2 regions of the Bacillus cereus group sp. RP37 genome follow, and region 1 is predicted to be linked to the other one. Evidence: riboswitches for the same ligand, from Rfam matches in the RefSeq annotation. Region 1 holds a riboswitch; the other holds the start of a gene.

Region 1 (9,664 bases):
TTATATGTATCCGTTTCTCCATCAAACAAATGCAAGCTAACGATACTTCCTTCTCCTTGATACATCTTTACTAAACTCGTTAAACTACCTTGATATGCCCGTAATATATTTGAACTTGGCAGGCGATTTTCTATACGTTTTGCCAGCATATCTAATGTTAGTTCTTGCCCGCTAATAATACATGTACCCAAGCCTCTACTATCTTCGCTCTTTACAGGAGTACCTTGTATTTTCCCCGTTTTCATTTGCTTAATATATTGTTCTAAATCTTCTGCATCAATGCGCATCTGTCTACCAACTCTATAAGAAGGAAGTTCTCCTTTTTTAATTAAGTCGTATACAGTTAATTTCGATACTTTTAATCGCTTTGCTACTTCTTCCGTTGTGTAGGAATGATGATCCATAGACGATTCCTCACTTTCTTTCTTCATTGTAACAAAGAAAAGAATATTTCTCCTATATTTTAAAAACAACTACATCGTTCAAATTATATTCAATTATAACTAGTTATATTTAGTTATATTTAGTTATAATTGAATATGTCAAAACGAAAGGGGATTTTTTTATGAATAAGTTTACATTACGATCCATCGGGGCACTTATACTTTCTTTTCTTCTTATATTTAGTGTTGCATGTACAAGCGGAGAGAAGAAAGAGAAATCAACTGCCAAAGAAGGAAAAACAGTCGAACTTACTATATCAGCAGCTGCAAGCTTACAAGATGCATTAAAAGAAATTGAAACAAAATATAAAGAAAAAGAACCTACTATTAAACTTTCTTTTAACTTCGGCGCTTCTGGTGCACTTCAACAACAAATTGAACAAGGTGCACCTGCTGATTTATTCTTCTCAGCAGCTGAAGATAAATTCCAAACTCTTGTTAAAAAAGGATTCATTAATGAAAAAGAAGGGAAAAATCTTCTTGGAAATGAGCTCGTTCTAGTCGTCCCAAAAGATAGTTCTCTTACAAAAATTCAAGATTTAAAAGATGAAAAAATTAAGAAAATCGCACTTGGTACACCTGAATCTGTACCTGCGGGAAAATACGCAAAGGCTTCTCTCACCCATGAAAATCTATGGAATGACATTCAAAATAAAATCGTATTTACAAAAGATGTTCGCCAAGTGTTAACATATGTAGAAACAGGTAATGTCGATGCTGGTATTGTATATAAAACAGATGCTCTCATTTCAGACAAAGTAAAGATTGGTGAAACAGCAGCAGCGACTTCTCATGAACCAATCCACTATCCTTTAGGTATTATAAAGGAATCTAAGCATAAGAAAGAGGCGACTTCATTTTATGAGTATTTGCAGTCAAAAGATGCACAATCTATCTTTAAGAAATATGGATTTACAGTCCTATCATAATTGCCATGAGCTTTGATGTTATTTTGTCACCAATCTTTCTATCTTTACGAGTAGCTGCATGTGCCACCATTATCGTTACAATTTTAGGAACGATTATCGGACGAGCACTAGCACGCTCCTCATGGAGATATAAAGTAATATTAGAAACTATTTTCTTATTACCAATGGTACTTCCGCCAACTGTAATCGGCTTTTTTCTCATTATCATTTTTGGAAATAACAGTCCCATTGGAACGTGGATAGAATCAATATTTCAGCAGTCTATTATGTTCACATCTACTGCTGCTATCATTGCTTCTACAGTTGTTGCATTTCCGCTTATGTACCAATCAGCAAAAACAGGATTTTCTATCGCGAATGTACAAATTGAAGAAAGTGCTCGTGACCTTGGTGCAAGTGAATATCAAGTTTTTCTACACGTCACACTTCCGCTTGCATTTCCTGCCTTACTAAGCGGAATGATTTTGAGCTTTGTTCGTGCGCTCGGTGAGTTTGGTGCTACACTCATGTTTGCTGGGAACATTCCTGGTAAAACACAGACGATCCCAACTGCAATTTACATGGCAATTGATGCAAGTAATATGCAGCTCGCCTGGACACTAGTAGTTATCACTATTAGTATGTCCCTCCTATTTTTGCTATGTATTCAGCTTATTAATAAAAGAATCACTAACTCTTAAAGCAGCTTTTTTTGAAGCTGCTTTTTTTATTTCTTAGGAAATAAAATATACCATCGGGAAATAACTGAATTTTACCTTTTATTTAAATATACATTTTATTTGAATTCACTTTCTAAAATAGGCAATTTCCTGTTATTATATGGAGGTGTTTCAAAAAATGAAGAAATGAAAACGCATTTATATCGTAAGTTCTTCATCCTGTTTTAGCGATCGGTAATCTTCTACTCTATTAGTGGGGCATTACCGATCGTTAGAACGATATGTAATTATATTGGTATAGAAAACCGAAGGGAGTCTTGTAATGGACATTTTATTAGCGCTTCTTCCTGCAATTGCATGGGGAAACATCTTATTAGTAAGCGTAAAAATGGGCGGTGGTGCATATAGCCAAACGGTAGGTATGACAATCGGCGCTCTATTCTTCGCAACAATTATGTATGTATTTACTCAACCGGCTTTAACAATGACAATCTTGATTGTTGGTTTTATTTCAGGTTTATTCTGGGCTTTAGGACAAGTAAACCAATTAAAAACAGTTGAAAAGTTAGGTGTTTCTACTACTGTAACGATTTCTACTGGTATGCAACTTGTTGCAACTTCTATCTTTGGGGTTATCGCTTTCCGTGAGTGGACTACTACTACTACAATCATTATGGGAACGATTGCAATCCTATTAATCGTAGTTGGTGTTGTATTCACATCACTAGATGACAAAGAAAATGCTCAGCCACCAGGACAATTGAAAAAAGGACTTCTTACTTTAATTGTTTCTACTTTCGGCTACCTTGTATATGTAATTATCATTCGTTGGTATAATATCGATGGTTGGTCTGCTATTTTACCACAAGCAGTTGGTATGTTTGTTGGTGCGGTTGTACTGACATCTAAACATAAGCCATTTAACAAATATGCAATCCGTAATGCTTTATCTGGTTTACTATGGGGAACAGGAAACTTATTCTTACTTCTTTCATTACCACGTGTTGGAGTGGCAACAAGCTTCCCATTATCTCAAACTGGAATCGTTATCTCAACATTCGGTGCGATTGTCTTCTTAGGTGAAAAGAAAACAAAACGTCAATTGATCTTTATTGCACTAGGTAGTGTTTTAATTATCGGCGGCGCTGTATTACTTGGTATGACAAAAGCATAAACTTATAGTCTATTAATCCCTGAAGCAATTATGCTTCAGGGATTTTTTATTACAACTATTTTTTAAATATAATAATATTTATAACCTTATTTGCATTAACCCTCCTCCCTCCATTTTCATCCTTTTCACGATAAGTCTTTTCTTTTTACAAAATTCTCTTAAAAATGGTATCGTTTTTTATAACATATCTCCACTAGAAAGGAATAAAGGATATGCTAACTAAACATCGAATTTTATTTATTGGTGCTGGTCGTATGGCAGAAGCTATATTTTCCGGATTACTTAAAACAAGCAAAGAATACATCGAAGAAATTATCGTTTCTAACCGTAGCAACGTAGAAAAGCTAGAACAATTAAAAGGGTGCTATAATGTGTCTATTACAACAGATTGGAAGCAGCATGTTACATCTGTTAATACGATTGTTTTAGCAATGCCGCCTTCTGCACATGAAGAATTATTAGCAGAGTTATCTCCGTTACTATCAAATCAACTTGTCGTAACGGTAGCTGCTGGCATTGGCCCATCTTATTTAGAAGCTAGACTACCTAAGGACACGCCTGTTGCTTGGATTATGCCAAATACAGCTGCTGAAATTGGGAAGTCAATCTCCTTATATACAATGGGACAATCAGTAACCGAGATGCATCAAGAAACCCTGCAACTGCTTTTAAGAGGCATTGGTACTTCGCAACTTTGCACTGAAGAGGAAGTTCATCAGCTTACTGCAGTTACTGGAAGTGCACCAGCTTTCCTTTATTACTTTGCTGAAAGCTTGATTGAAGCAACAAAAAGTTATGGAGTCGATGAAGCAACCGCAAAACACCTTGTCATTCAAATGATTTCTGGCTCTGCTTCTATGCTTGAACAAACGCAAAATCCGGCTAACCTCCGCGAACAAGTAACAACGCCAGGTGGTTCCACAGCTGAAGGTCTCAAAACTTTATATGAGTATAATTTTTCAGAGGCAATTCAAAAAGCAGTAGAAGCAACAAACAAAAAAGCTAGGGGGAAATAATATGAGTTTAACAAGTTTAAAAGACTATACAACATTACATAACGGTGTAAAAATGCCTTGGTTCGGTTTAGGTGTTTTTAAAGTAGAAGATGGTTCAGAAGTAATTGATTCTGTAAAAGCAGCAATTAAAAATGGCTACCGCAGCATCGACACTGCAGCAATCTATCAAAATGAAGAAGGCGTTGGACAAGCGATTCGTGAATCAGGTGTTTCACGTGAAGAATTATTTATTACATCAAAAGTATGGAATAGCGATCAAGGATATGAAACAACACTCCAAGCATTTGAAACTACATTAGAAAAATTAGGTCTAGAATATTTAGATTTATATTTAGTACATTGGCCTGTAAAAGGGAAATATACTGAATCATGGAAAGCATTAGAAAAGCTTTATAAAGATGGCCGTGTTCGCGCTATCGGTGTGAGTAATTTCCACATTCACCACTTACAAGACGTATTTGAAATTGCTGAAATTAAGCCAATGGTCAACCAAGTGGAATACCACCCACGTTTAGCACAAGAAGAATTACATGCTTTCTGTAAAGAACATAACATTCAGCTTGAAGCTTGGTCGCCATTAATGCAAGGACAGCTACTGGATAACCCAACATTACAAGACATTGCTACAAAATATAATAAATCAACTGCACAAATTATTTTACGCTGGGATCTACAAAACGAAGTTGTAACAATCCCTAAATCTATTAAAGAACATCGCATTATTGAAAATGCAAATATATTCGATTTTGAATTAAGTGCTGATGACATGAAAGCAATTCAAGCTCTAAATGAAGATCGTCGCGTTGGTCCAGATCCAGATAACTTTAACTTCTAGTAGAAAAACCACTGCCATATGCAGTGGTTTTTACGTTAAATAAAACTGAAAATTTAAACTATATTCCATCCGGTTGACACTTCATTATCCAAGGTGTAAGATTTTGAATTATCAAAGAAACACAAAAATTAATAAAATTTATTCGTTTACTCATTGTATCAAGAGAGGTGGAGGGACTGGCCCTTTGAAACCTCGGCAGCAGGTTCATTTTGAATACTGTGCCACTTCCTGCAAGCTTTGTGCTTGAAAGATAGAATGAGGGACTTCGTTTATATACGGGTGCATAACTTGTACGTAAAAATCCCTCTTTCTCAATACGAAAAGAGGGATTTTTTATTTTTCATTTCCCTCATCATCATCCAAACTTAATTATTTAGGAGGAAAATCAAATGAAAAAGAAGTTTGTACCCGGTATCGCATCAGTTGTAGGAGTAAGTATTTTATTAACTGGTTGCGGTAGTTATAAAAACGAAGCAAGCGGAGCAAATGCAAAAGGCGAGGCACCTAGTAAACAGGTTTTAAACTTATCTTCACCTACTGAAATACGAACAATGGATACAGCTCGTGCTACAGATACTGATTCTGGTCAAGTGATGAGAAACGTATTTGAAGGCTTGTATAATCTTGGTGAAGGTAACAAACCTGTCCCTGGTGTTGCAAAATCTCATGAAGTAAGTGGCGATAAAACGAAATACACATTCCATTTACGAGATTCAAAATGGTCAAACGGTACGCCTGTTACCGCGAAAGATTTCGTCTTCGCTTGGCAAAGAGCTGTCGATCCAGCAACAGCCTCTGAATATGCATTTTTATTCTTTGATATTAAAAACGCAACAAAAATTAACAACAAAGAACTTCCAGCCGACCAACTTGGTGTAAAAGCAATTGATGACCATACGTTTGAGGTAGAATTAGAGCGTCCTGTTCCGTATTTTATTAGCTTAACAGCGTTCCCAACATTTCTACCAATTAACGAGGAATTCTTTAAAGCACAAGGTGATAAGTACGCTTTAGAAGATAATGCAATCTTGTACAATGGAGCTTTTACACTAAGCGATTGGAAGCATGAACAAAGCTTTAAATTCAAGAAAAACCCTAGCTATTGGGATAAAGATACTGTCAAACTAGAAGAAATCAATTTTAACGTCGTAAAAGAAAAATCTACAGAAGTAAATTTATTCGAATCTAAACAATTAGACCGTATAAAACTAACATCTGACTTCGTTGATAAATATAAAAAAGATGCCAACTTTAAAGAACGCCCGAACGTAGGGGTCCAGTTTTTACGTATGAATCAACAAAACAAAGTACTTCAAAATGTTTCTGCACGCCAAGCAATCGATCAAACAATTGATCGAAAATCCTTTGTAAATACGTTATTAAATGATGGCTCTACACCAACCTTTAGTCTCGTGCCGAAAAACTTTACAAAGGGGCCTGACGGAACAGACTTCCGTACTGCAAACGGGGATTTAACAAAAATCAATACAAAATCTGCACAAGAATTGTGGAAGAAGGCAAAACAAGAGCTTGGTTCTGAAAAGATCACATTAGAATTATTAACAAGTGATGGTGACCTTGAGAAGAAAACTGGCGAGTTCTTAAAAGGGCAACTAGAAAAGAATTTAGACGGATTAACAGTAAATGTAAAACCACAACCGCGTAAACAACAAGTTTCACTTTTATTAAAAGGTGACTACGAAATCGGAATTGACGGCTGGAGCCCTGATTTTGCGGATCCAATTACATTCCTTGAACTATTTACAACGAATAACCCTTACAACTTAGATCATTACTCTAATAAGGAGTTCGATGAAACAATAGCAAAAGTGAAAACAACTTTAGCTGGTGATGAAAAAGCTCGCTGGGAAGCATTACTGGCATCCGAGAAAATATTATTTAAAGACTCTGTTATCGCTCCTCTTTACCAAAAAGGTGAATCTTATTTAGAACGTTCTTATGTGAAAGGAATTGTGCAAGTAGACTTTGCAGGTCAATTAAACTTCAAATGGGCACAAATTGAAAAATAAAAGGCAACCTGAATTGAAGTTTTTCTACCCATACCAATTGTTTTATTGGAAAAATGTATCAAAAGCGGATTTCTCATTAGGAGAAAATCCGCTTTTTCAATATATTATTTTTAAAAAATAATACTCCATTTTTTATTATTGACATATAGTTCTTTCCAGTGTTAATATTCTAAATAATCAAAGAAACTAAATATTTAACCATCAAAATATAATGTCTTCTACGTTGAAACATATAACGATAGATTATAGTTCAACATGTATATACATATAGAACACCTGATGACCTACATGCACATTTTTATAATAGGTTTTCTCTTCTTCTATAGTTACACTTCAAGACATGGACATTATGACGTTACAAACAACACATTTAGGGAGGAACGAACAATGAAGAAAAAAGTTGTACCTGTTGTTGCATCTGTTTTAGGGGCAAGTCTATTACTAACTGCTTGCGGGGGAAATAAAGATAATGCAAGCGGAGCGAAAGCAAATGATAAAGCACCTGATAAACAGGCCATTAACTTATCATTCGCTTCAGAAATTCCAACAATGGATGTTGCAAAAGCAACGGATGGTGAATCCATGAACGTAATGCGAAATGTTTTTGAAGGTTTATATGCAATGGGAGAAGATAATAAACCGATTCCGGGTGTTGCTGAGTCGGTTGACGTTAGTCCCGATAAAACAAAATATACATTCCACCTGCGTGATTCAAAATGGTCAAACGGTACTCCTGTTACAGCAAAAGATTTCGTCTTCGCTTGGCAACGTGCCGTAAATCCTGATACCGCAGCTGAATATGCATTCTTATTCTTCGATATAAAGAATGCGAAACAAATAAACCAAAAACAATTACCGGTTGATCAATTAGGTATTAAAGCTCTTGATGACAAAACTTTAGAAGTACAACTAGATCGTCCTGTTCCCTACTTCTTAAACTTAACGACATTCTCAACATTCTTACCAATTAATGAAGAGTACTTAAAATCTCAAGGTGATAAATACGGTTTAGAAACAAATCATTTAATTTACAACGGTGCTTTCACATTAGATAACTGGAAACATGAACAAAGCTTCCAATTGAAAAAGAATCCTAACTATTGGGATGCTAAAACGGTAAAATTAGAAGAAATCAACTTCAATGTCGTTAAGGATAAATCTACAGAAGTTAACTTATATGATTCAGGACAAATTGATCGTGTTGCTTTGAATGCGGAGTTTGTTGATAAATATAAGAGCGATCCAAACTTCAAAGAACGAGCTGAAGTTGGCATTCAATTTTTACGACTCAATCAAAAAAATGAAACATTAAAAAATCAACATGCACGCCTTGCTATTAACGGCGCAATGAATAAAAAGGCATACGTAGAAACAATTTTAAATAACGGCGCTGTTCCAGCTGAAGGAATGGTTCCTGCGAAATTCGCAAAGAGTCCAGAAGGCAATGACTTCCGTAAAGAAAATGGAAATCTAGTCAAAGATGATGTGAAAACAGCGAAAGAAAACTGGAAAAAAGCGAAGCAAGAACTTGGTACTGACAAAGTAACAATCGAACTATTAACTAGTGATAATGCTTTAGCTAAAAAGACTGGTGAATATTTAAAAGGTGAACTAGAAAAGAACTTAGATGGCTTAACAGTGAATTTAAAACCACAACCACGTAAACAACAGTTAAAACTACTATTAAGTGGTGATTATGAAATCGGAATCGATGGCTGGGGCCCTGACTTCGCTGATCCAATTACATTCTTAGATTTATTTACAACAGATAGTGCTTACAACTTCGATAAATACTCTAATAAAGAGTATGATGAGCTAATTCATAAAGTAAAAACAGATTTAGCCGGTGATGAAAAAGCACGCTGGGAAGCAATGAAGCAAGCTGAAAAAATCCTATTACAAGACGGTGCTGTCGCTCCTTTATACCAACAAGGTCGTTCTTACTTACAACGCGGATTTATTAAAGGACTTGTAACAACTGACTTCGGCGGTGAGTTTAACTACAAGTGGACAGAAGTTGCAAAATAATAAAGTAAAAAAGGTATCCCAAGAAGGATACCTTTTTATTTTATGCTTCTTTAACTACAGAGCTTCTTCTTCCCTTTACCATTCCTTTTATCGCTAAAGTCATCACTGCTACTGATTGTGTAACCAATACAATAACTAATAATGAAATAATATTTCTCTCTAAACTAACTCCTCCGAATATTATTGTATAATAGCCATTTGCTGCATATGTTGCGGGAAATAATTCGTCGATTGTTTGATATGTTTTAGAAAGCATCTCATGTGGTACGATTACACCCGAACTTACAAGTTGTAACGATAGTGAAATTATATTAAAGATCATACCTGCATTTCCGAAAACAGTTATGAACATTTGTGTTAATGAAAGAAAAGCGAAGAAGACTATTGTCAATAATCCTCTTCCCCTTCTTTTTGCATTGAACTAAAACTCATCATAAATATAAATAAAAACATCAAATATATTTTCCACGTCAAAGAAGGTATATGCCCTGACCAAAGATAGCTAATCAAATAGTTAATCCCCATAATACAAGAAGATACTACTAAACTA
Region 2 (9,664 bases), 200 kb from region 1:
TACTATAAAAATATATTAATTTTACTGATTTACTTTTTTAATACTCTCTTTTTCCTCTATATGTTCCTCACGATATGAAATATTATGAGGATCTAGTCCATTTCCTAAAGAACCATAGAAATGCTCTCTATGCGGATCCACTAATTCACTTCCTTGATAATACACACGTGGTGTATTCCATAGCGCTGCCAAAGCTTTTGTCATCGGCATCTCATGATAACGTTCCGGCCACATTTCTTTAATTTTCTCTTTTACTAACGGATAGTATTTAGAGCTCATAGCAGGAAACAGATGGTGTTCTGTATGGTATGAGAAATTGAAATGTAAAACGTCTACCCAGCGCGGCACTGTTACTGATAAACAGTTTGCTAACGGATCATTTACTGGAACAATTGGATTTAAGCGGTGATTCGTTGCGATATATGCCATTACAATAAAGTTAGCAATTAACAACGGAATCACATATGCAAACAACCATTTTCCAGGTCCCATAATAAACAATAAACTAATCCAAACAGTCCAAGGCAAAAGAAGTTGAAGCCATACCGATTTTTGATTAGATGACTTAAATTCTTTTATAAAATGAAAGAACATTCGAGTCGAATGCAATGTAAATTGAATTGTTAATGACAGAAAGCTAAAGAATGAACGTACATGAAGAGGCATACGATACACCCAACTCAGAAACTTACTCTTCTTAAGCTTCTCAAGTGTCGGCCATGCATCTGGATCATTCTCTTCATGCTGCGTATGAACATGATGCGTTGCATTATGCCACTTTCTCCAAAGTTTAGGGCCTGTTGATAATGGCATAAATGCAATGGCGCCTAAGAAATCACGAAGCCATGCCTTTCTTACAACAGTTCCATGTAAAATTTCATGTCCTAAAAACCCAAGTGAAGCAAAACATAATCCGAGAACAATCGCAATTCCTAGATTCGCCCACACATTCAATTCAAATACACCAATCGATATTAACCCCGCCAATGCCACAAGCAAATAAGCCAGTCCACCAAATAAACGAGTAGGAACTGGTTTAAATGCTTTTTTTGGCAAATGTGGTGATACACGTGCTGCATACCACCCAAACGTATGAAGCTCCTTCATCCTTTTGCCCCTTTCTTATGCCGCGCCTCGCGCAACTTACATATATCAATTCTTGCTTCCAGATTGATTTTACTAGGTAATTAAAAAAGCATCTATTATAAGGAAAATATACTCACTCTATCGTCACTTATTTTTCGCTTTTATTATCAATGAAAAACATTTCTCTTTTTACTCTCTATCAACCTTTCCACATGATGAATCATATCAATAGAATTTCTATATTGTCAACAACTTTTATGACCTAGTAATAAAAGTTGGTTATATTTTTATAATTATACTTTATTTCACTAAAGAAAAAACATAGATTTTATAAGGTTTTATCCGTTATACATATACATACGCTTACATCCTATAGACTCTATCTTATTCAAGAACCCTCGATGTAAACAACAAATAAACTCACCTGCATCTAGCTTTACACAACTCCTACCTCTTCATACCGACAACATTAAATAATTATACTAAAATAACTTTATCTTTCTTTTAATAAAAATAGACTCCTTCTAAAACAGCACACATGATTTTCATATAATATGGAAATATTATAAGGAAAATTGTTCTAAAATCGGGAGGTTTCTATAATGACAAGCGATACATTTCCACAATTGCCATCATCTTATTGGATTGAATCTACTCAGGTCCCTGCATTTCCACATTTATCTGAAAATATAAAGACAGAAGTTGCTGTTATCGGAGCTGGTATTACAGGTATCACCACAGCCTATTTACTTGCAAAAGAAGGTATGAACGTTGTTTTAATTGATTCCGGTCTTATTTTAAATGGAACGACTGGACATACAACAGCAAAGGTAACAGCACAACATGATCTTATTTATGATGAATTAATAAATCATTTCGGTGTGGAAAAAGCGAGGCTTTACTATGAATCAAATAATCATGCTCTACAATTCATAAATGAAACGGTGCAAACATATAAAATCGACTGTAATTTCTCAAATGAAGATTCATATTTATATACAACTACTGATAATGGATTAAGAAGTTTATCGAAAGAATATGAAGCCTATCAAAAATTAAATATACCTTGTGACTATGTTCAATCTCTATCGATTCCGATTCCCGTACAATCTGCACTTGTCATGAAAAACCAAGCACAATTCCACCCCCTCCTTTATTTGAAAACACTTTTAGAAAAGTTTGTGGAGATGGGCGGAAAAGTTTATGAACAAACAACAGCGATTGATGTGGAAAAAGGTGATTATCCACAAGTCATTACAAAGGGCGGACATCGCATCACTTGCAAATATGTTGTCTCTTGTTCACATTTTCCTTTTTATGATGCGAATAGCTTTTTCTTTACGCGAATGTATGCCGAACGCTCTTATGCTCTAGCAATCAAAGCAAAATCGAATTATCCAGGTGGCATGTATTTAAGTATTGATAATCCAAAACGTTCCTTACGCTATACAACAAAAAATGGAGAACAATTGATTTTAATTGGCGGAGAAAGTCATAAAACAGGACAAGGAATAAACACGATGCTTCATTATGAAGCACTGTATTCTTTTGCGGAAGCAACGTTTGGAGTAGATGAAGTTCCCTATAGATGGTCAGCACAAGATTTAATCACGCTAGATAAGCTTCCTTATATCGGACATATTAACGAAAGAAATCCAAATATATTCGTTGCAACTGGATATCGTAAATGGGGAATGACAACTGGAACTGCTGCCGCTCATTTACTGAAGGACTCCATTCTAAAAGTCCACAATCCCTATAAGGAACTGTATGCACCGTCACGCTTCCATGCAAATCCAGATATAAAAACATTCCTCTCCCAGAACATTGATGTTGCGAAACATTTAATTGAAGGAAAGATCGAAACCGCATTACGTAAGCCAGAAGATCTCGAAGTTGGTGAAGGATCTGTCGTACATGTTAATGGGAAACGAGCAGGTGCTTATAAGGACAAAGATGGAAAATTACATATTGTCGATACAACTTGTACACATCTCGGCTGCGAAGTTGAATGGAATAATGGTGATTGTACTTGGGACTGTCCTTGTCACGGTTCCCGCTTTTCAATTGATGGGGATGTTATGGAAGGTCCAGCAGATCAACCGTTAAAACGAGTTGATAATGAGTAGACAATGCAATATGACTTAGCGTGGAATTTTTACTTATTCTCATTCGCAGGTCTTCTCGCATCTATATCTGTTTTTTTATTCCTGCAAAATAAAAAAGAGCACAAACTCACTTGTGCTCTTTTTCATATACTTCAAACAGCATATCTCGAAACAATGTATTTAAACTCTCAATATCGATCCCTAATCCCTTTTCAATCCTTTTCACGTATTGCTGATAGTAATGAATTTGTTCTTCTAAGAATTGATTTAGCACCTGAATTTTCAATCCAACATCTACTTCAGTACCTGCTTTTTTCTTTATTAACAACTTTTCAATTTCATCTAACACGCTACGTTCTAATGATAATTCTGTAATCAACCGATCAAATTCTACGGGAGGCAAAGTCGATTTCTCTTCTAACCATTTACAAGCTAAAATAGGACGTAATACATAAAAGTACTTTTTCAACTTTACATTCTCACCTTGCAAAAATTCACGATAATTTTTTGATGCCATATGTAAGTAATGATATATCGTTGCTTTTGGATCAAAATTCTTTTCACTCATTTGTTGAAGCTGCTCTGGAAAATGAGAGTTTTTCGAATAAAAAATTGGTGATCGAATCCACTCGAGTAAAGCTGGATTTGACTTTGCGAATAGTTGTAATGCCTTTTTAATATCCCAGCCACTTATATCTAAATCATCACTAATCGGATATTCAATTACATCTCGTTTATCATGAATTGATAAATACCATTCCACAGGGTGTATATAAACGAATCTAACATCATAATCACTATCTTTCGATGGAAATCCCCACGCACGACTCCCTGATTCTACTGCAAATAAAATTTTTACATCATTCTCTTTTTCAATTCTGTCTAACTCCAGCTCAATTTTCTCTCTCATTTCTTACCATCTCCATTTTTTGATTATTTCCTTGGAAATTCGACAAATATATTACTCATTTTACTACATACTAAAATAACTGTCAGAAAAATTCTGACAGTTCAAAAATCCCTATTTGTTCTTTTCTGTTACACTAACCGCAATTCGTTCAAACTCTTTTTGAATCTCCTCTTTATATGCATCCACTTTTGAAAAGTCCATAGCAGCAATATAAATTCGTTCTAATTTATCACGAACTGATTTTGCTTTTGCTAAGAAAGACATCGCCTCATTCATTTTTGCTTTATATTGAATGGAAACGTCGCGAATTTCTGTCGCATACTTCTCATCTGTCCCTGGTGTCACAATCAAGGCATACATATCTATAATTTCATCACCTTCGCGGCTCGGAAAATATTCATGTGGTGCGGTGCTATCAAAAATTGCAAAACCCAATTCTCTTACGATAACCATATCAAGACTATTTGGATCAAATCCACAATGATATACTTCCACTTCAAATCCTTTTTCTTCTGCTGCCTTAGCTAATTTTTTGAGCATTGTCGACTTCCCAGAGCCTGGGCGTCCTTTTATAAAATAACGATGTGATAACCCTTCTGTTAAATTCGGAACAAAATCAACTGCTCCTTTCGGTGTAGCTGCTCCTAAAAAGCGATGTTTCACAAGCGGTTGTTTCCCTCCTTTATCTGTAAATAATTTCTGAATCAGCTCATCTGTTAGTTCATTCGCTTTATCAAAATCAATATTATTAATATATATTTTCTCCCACGCATCATGTATAATTAATGCCTCTTTAAAACAAGCGTATGCTGCTTGAAAAGCTTTGCTTGCTTCTGAAACAAATCGTTCAATTTCCACCTTCTGCTTTCTTAATTTATCTGAATCCCAAGCAACCCCCAAATTAATATACTCTTCGACAACTCCTGGCATTTTCGGCTCAATAACATGGGGTGATGTTCCATCTACAATTCCTACTTTTAACTTCGGGATAATTACACCATCAACCGATTTATTATCAGAAGAACAGTGTAAAAATTCAATATCGTATCCTTTTTCAATCCATTCACGACCTATTGCCTTGATTAAAGAAGATTTACCGGTTCCAGGACCACCTTTTAAAATAAATAACCTATCTAGCCCTTTCAAATTCTCGTCGTATAAATTATGGAATCCTCTAGCTGTATTTCCACCAGCATAATAATTCAATATATTCCCTGTCACTGCACTCACTCCTTCGCAGCATTCTATTTACATAAGCTACAATATGCGAGCAACTTTATTTGGGTGAATACCTATTTTGTGTTGCGTAAAAAAAGGAAATGAATTACAATTTAAATATCGTAAATATTCCGAACTTTAAAATTAAATATACCTTTTATCAAGAGAGGCAGAGGGACCGGCCCTTTGAAGCCCAGCAACCTCAGTTTATACAAACTGAATAGGTGCTAATTCCTGCAAAATGCATTGCATTTTGGAAGATAATACTCAACTAGTATGTAAAGCTCATCTTTCTTGATTATGAAGGATGGGCTTTTTATTATTTGAAAAACATATATTGGAGGTATGTAAAATGAAAGTAATTGATCTATCACAAACATTTGAAAACAATATGTCTCAATTTCCTGGAACACCAAAAATCCAACTAGAAGCAATTACAAACGTTGAAGAGACAGGCTATCAAGTTACAGATTTTCATTCTGTCGTTCATGTTGGCACGCATTGCGATGCTCCTGCACATTTCATTTCAGGTGCAACAACCATCGATCAATTACCCCTTGATCAATTTGTAGGCGAGGCCGTTCTTATCGATGTAACTCATATTCAAGAGCGAAAATTACCTAAGGAAGTATTGTATAATGCTGACATAAAAGAAGGTGATATTATCATTTTCCATTCCAACCTATCTACTAAGTGGAATACAGAAGCTTATGAGAAAGAAGCATTTTATCTTTCCGAAGAATTAGCTACAGAACTAGTTCGATTAAAAGTAAAATCGGTCGGTTTAGATTTTATTTCTCCTGATGAGGTAACGACAGAAACATCACCGATTCATCACATACTACTTGGAAATAATATTTATTTAATTGAAAACTTAACAAACTTAGATGCCATTAACACGAAACGTTTCTTTTTCTCAGCGGCACCTTTAAAAATTAAAGATAGTGACGGTGCTTTTGCAAGAGCATTCGCTGTTATTTTTTAAACACAGTCTATAAAAAAAGCAAAGATCATCATTGACCTTTGCTTCTATATTTTTTATTTAAATTAAGAAATAATTGTTCAACACGAGGGCGTACCCAAGCTAAATAATCTTTCTCTTTCTTCTTTGTACAAGCTATCTCTTCTCCATCTACCATTTCGACAAGTTCTAGCTCTAACAGCTGCCTCGTGAATGCTAGCATATCCACTTCTTTGGCCGGATACTCTTCTCTTAATTTCTCCTCAATTTCCCCCAATAAAAAACCGTCACGCATCATTGCCAATGCATCAATCCAAAGTGGCGGCATTTCATATTTTTCTCCTGTAATTGTATCTTTTACAATATAATTCTTTTGCTCTTTTCGAAATTGAATCGTGTGTAAACATACAGTCGAATTTAATGTTAATTCCATCATACCACCCCTCTCATCATATCTGCATAGAAAAAAGGATGCGCGTGCACCCCTTCTTATCTTTTCATAACACTACTAAACCGTTACATGAGAAAACAATCTCATGTCGATATTTTCCTCCATTATAAACGAAGTATTTTTAAAAAAAAACCCTTCTTGCAACATTTTATAAAATGTTTATATTTACACAACAAGAACACTTTTCTGAAAAATAATTTCTTTTACTACGCTACACTGTTGGCAAATAAATTTCCACTTTCGTTCCTACTCCCACACTACTTTGAATGGAGATACTTCCTTGATGCTCCTTAATAATTTTATGTGTAATCATTAACCCAAGTCCTGTACCATTCTCCTTCGTTGTGTAAAAAGCTTTACCGATTTTATCTAACTTCTCGCTCTCTATACCAGATCCTTGGTCTTCGATAGAAATACATAAATGTCCTTCAGTTTTTTCGTATACACGGATATGAATGTCTCCACCTTCTAGCATCGATTCTATCCCATTTTTAATAATATTTAATAACACTTGTTTTAATTGTTTATCATCACCGTTTATAGCTGGTAAATTCCCCTCTATTTGCAAATGAAATTGCACTCTATATTGCGCTGCATAACTTTCCATTAGCTGCACAACATATAGAAGGATTTCTCGTATATTACACAATTCATAATTTGTTGGCTTCGGCTTTCCTAACAACATCAATTCACTAACAAATCCATTTATCCTTTCAATTTCTTGTAACATAATATCATAGCTTATCGTATCTGCTGGGTTTCTTTCTTTTTGCATTTGCGTAAATCCTTTTAAAGCCGTTAATGGATTTCGAATTTCATGCGCAATTGTTGTAGACATCGTCCCAATGACAGCTAAATTTTCTGTCTCTTTCATATTGTTCATCATTTCAACCACTGTTCTTACATAAGATTGAAATCGTTTTAACAAAGAATGTGAAATAATGAAATAGAATACACATAAAACAAGCGGAATTACCACTTTTAAATCTTGTAATAGCAATGTGAACAGTACGTACTTTCCAATTACACTAAAGGAAACTAAATAAAAATATTTTCTATTCACAAAAACTGGGGCAAATAAAATTAATAACATTTCTACCATACTACCATGTTCAAAAGCTCTATCCGTTCGCAAATAAATCATTAAATTATTAACAAGATTGATAAACATGTACCCAAATAAAAATAAATATTTTACAGAATATACATACCCTCTTTTTTGAAGATATATCGAAATAGGAAATAATGCTATTACAAATATATACACACCTATCCCAAGGCTACCTTCTGGCCAACCTACCGCTGTTCCATTAATATTCATAGCCGGATACACAAAATAATAAATAACGTCATATAAAAAAAATATAATATAGAATAATAATACAAATACTTTTAAAGCTTCTCTTTCCTCATAAATCAAGCTTTTAAATTTTTTCATATAAATACTCCTCATGATCAATACAAAAACTCTACATATTATCTTCTTAAATTATAAGTATGAAATTGCTTTCAGAACAATATGTAACCTTATAACACGAAAAGGAAGGAGATCTCCCCTTCCTTTTCGTCACAACTTATATCCATCTTACCCGATCATGTAGCAGGCCATCCGTAAAATTATTATGTCCTATTACAAAATTATTCATATATAAATTCAAATATTCTCCGTACTTACTTTCTGTATTTAATAATAATTCCTCTACATAATAGGCACCTTGTTTAAAGTTATCGAACAGTAAACTACATAAGCCAGCATAAATTCCGCATCCTACTTGGAAGTAAGTCGCATTCGTTTTATATTTATGAAAAACTTGACTGCTATTCATCACGTTATACATATATGTCTCGCTATTTTCATAAACGAGTAATACACCTACTAGATCCTCGCCCGCAATCTCTTCTTCGGCTGGATTAAATACTTTACGATTCCAATTCCATAAATCTTCTACTTGATCTAAGTTCTGTCTAATTACATTAGTCGTATACTCATTAATTCGGTAAAGAAAACCCACTTCCATATTGAAGTTTTTTCCTAAAATTAAAACTTCCTCATGTGGCATTAAACAGCCATAAAACTCTTTCTCTCCTAACTTTACTTTATACTCTGAAGCATATACATCTTCATAAAAATAAAGAGGACGATGCTGACTCATATACATCGGATAACTCCATATCGCTTCATCTAGAAATCGCTCTACTGCCCATGAAGCATAAAGTGTATGAGGCTTTATCAGTGCTGTATCATTCAAAAATGACGTATCATGTTCTACTATATAGCATGCTCTTGGCTTTTCTTTTGGCCGCTCCTTCATAAGTTCAACAACCATCCATTGAACAACACCTGGATTCATACCTGAGCCTATAATTGCTTTTGTATTTGTAAATTTCTCTTTCTCCTTCTCAAACCTCGTATATCTTTCCGTAAGCTGAAAGCCGATTAAACTATCGTCCTGATCTACTTCCTCATTTTCCAAAGCTGAATTAATATAACAAATTCCAAGTTCATTACAACAACTTAATACTCTGATTGTATCTGCCCCCGAAACATCAATAACAACACCCGTGCTTTTTTCTTTCAAATGTTGTTTGAATTTCACTACATCTTGAAGGTCAATTTCATATAAAAACAATTGATTTTTCAAATTTGGAAACAACTCACCATAATAAGCCCTATCTTTTTGTTTTATATCAACCAAATGAAATGTAACATTCTTTATCGCTTCATAAATCGGGTCTTTTTCATTTACTATCGCTTGATTTAAAATTGCTAAAACTGCTTTTGCTGCTCCACCAGCACTACCAAGTAATGTAATCGATAACGAATTTGGAAACTGCTCCACAAACAAAACCCCTTTGATATATTAGTTGAGCAGTTCTCCCTCAAAAAATAAATTGAATATATTACAAGATGGCTCGTACATATTTTTTAT

The links. Region 1 has a riboswitch for S-adenosylmethionine ahead of QCI44_RS27245 (peptide ABC transporter substrate-binding protein). Riboswitches for the same ligand answer to the same signal wherever they lie in the genome.
Region 2: another riboswitch for S-adenosylmethionine. It lies ahead of QCI44_RS26250 (cyclase family protein); the one in region 1 lies ahead of QCI44_RS27245 (peptide ABC transporter substrate-binding protein).

Annotation. Positions count from the first base shown of each region.
Region 1 is NZ_JARVHP010000001.1:5,186,948-5,196,611, forward strand. It holds gene QCI44_RS27215 (helix-turn-helix transcriptional regulator) at 1-431, opposite strand, end outside; gene modA (molybdate ABC transporter substrate-binding protein) at 566-1,372, shown strand; gene modB (molybdate ABC transporter permease subunit) at 1,378-2,052, shown strand; gene QCI44_RS27230 (GRP family sugar transporter) at 2,354-3,205, shown strand; gene proC (pyrroline-5-carboxylate reductase) at 3,418-4,221, shown strand; gene QCI44_RS27240 (aldo/keto reductase) at 4,223-5,056, shown strand; SAM riboswitch class I at 5,209-5,313, shown strand; gene QCI44_RS27245 (peptide ABC transporter substrate-binding protein) at 5,446-7,086, shown strand; gene QCI44_RS27250 (peptide ABC transporter substrate-binding protein) at 7,474-9,114, shown strand; gene QCI44_RS27255 (ABC-2 transporter permease) at 9,155-9,505, opposite strand; gene QCI44_RS27260 (hypothetical protein) at 9,502-9,664, opposite strand, start outside.
Region 2 is NZ_JARVHP010000001.1:4,988,799-4,998,462, forward strand. It holds gene desB (Delta(10) desaturase DesB) at 22-1,107, opposite strand; gene QCI44_RS26235 (FAD-dependent oxidoreductase) at 1,689-3,215, shown strand; gene QCI44_RS26240 (nucleotidyltransferase domain-containing protein) at 3,322-4,104, opposite strand; gene QCI44_RS26245 (PRK06851 family protein) at 4,216-5,325, opposite strand; SAM riboswitch class I at 5,477-5,589, shown strand; gene QCI44_RS26250 (cyclase family protein) at 5,675-6,307, shown strand; gene QCI44_RS26255 (hypothetical protein) at 6,336-6,716, opposite strand; gene QCI44_RS26260 (ATP-binding protein) at 6,946-8,172, opposite strand; gene QCI44_RS26265 (S-adenosylmethionine decarboxylase related protein) at 8,309-9,574, opposite strand.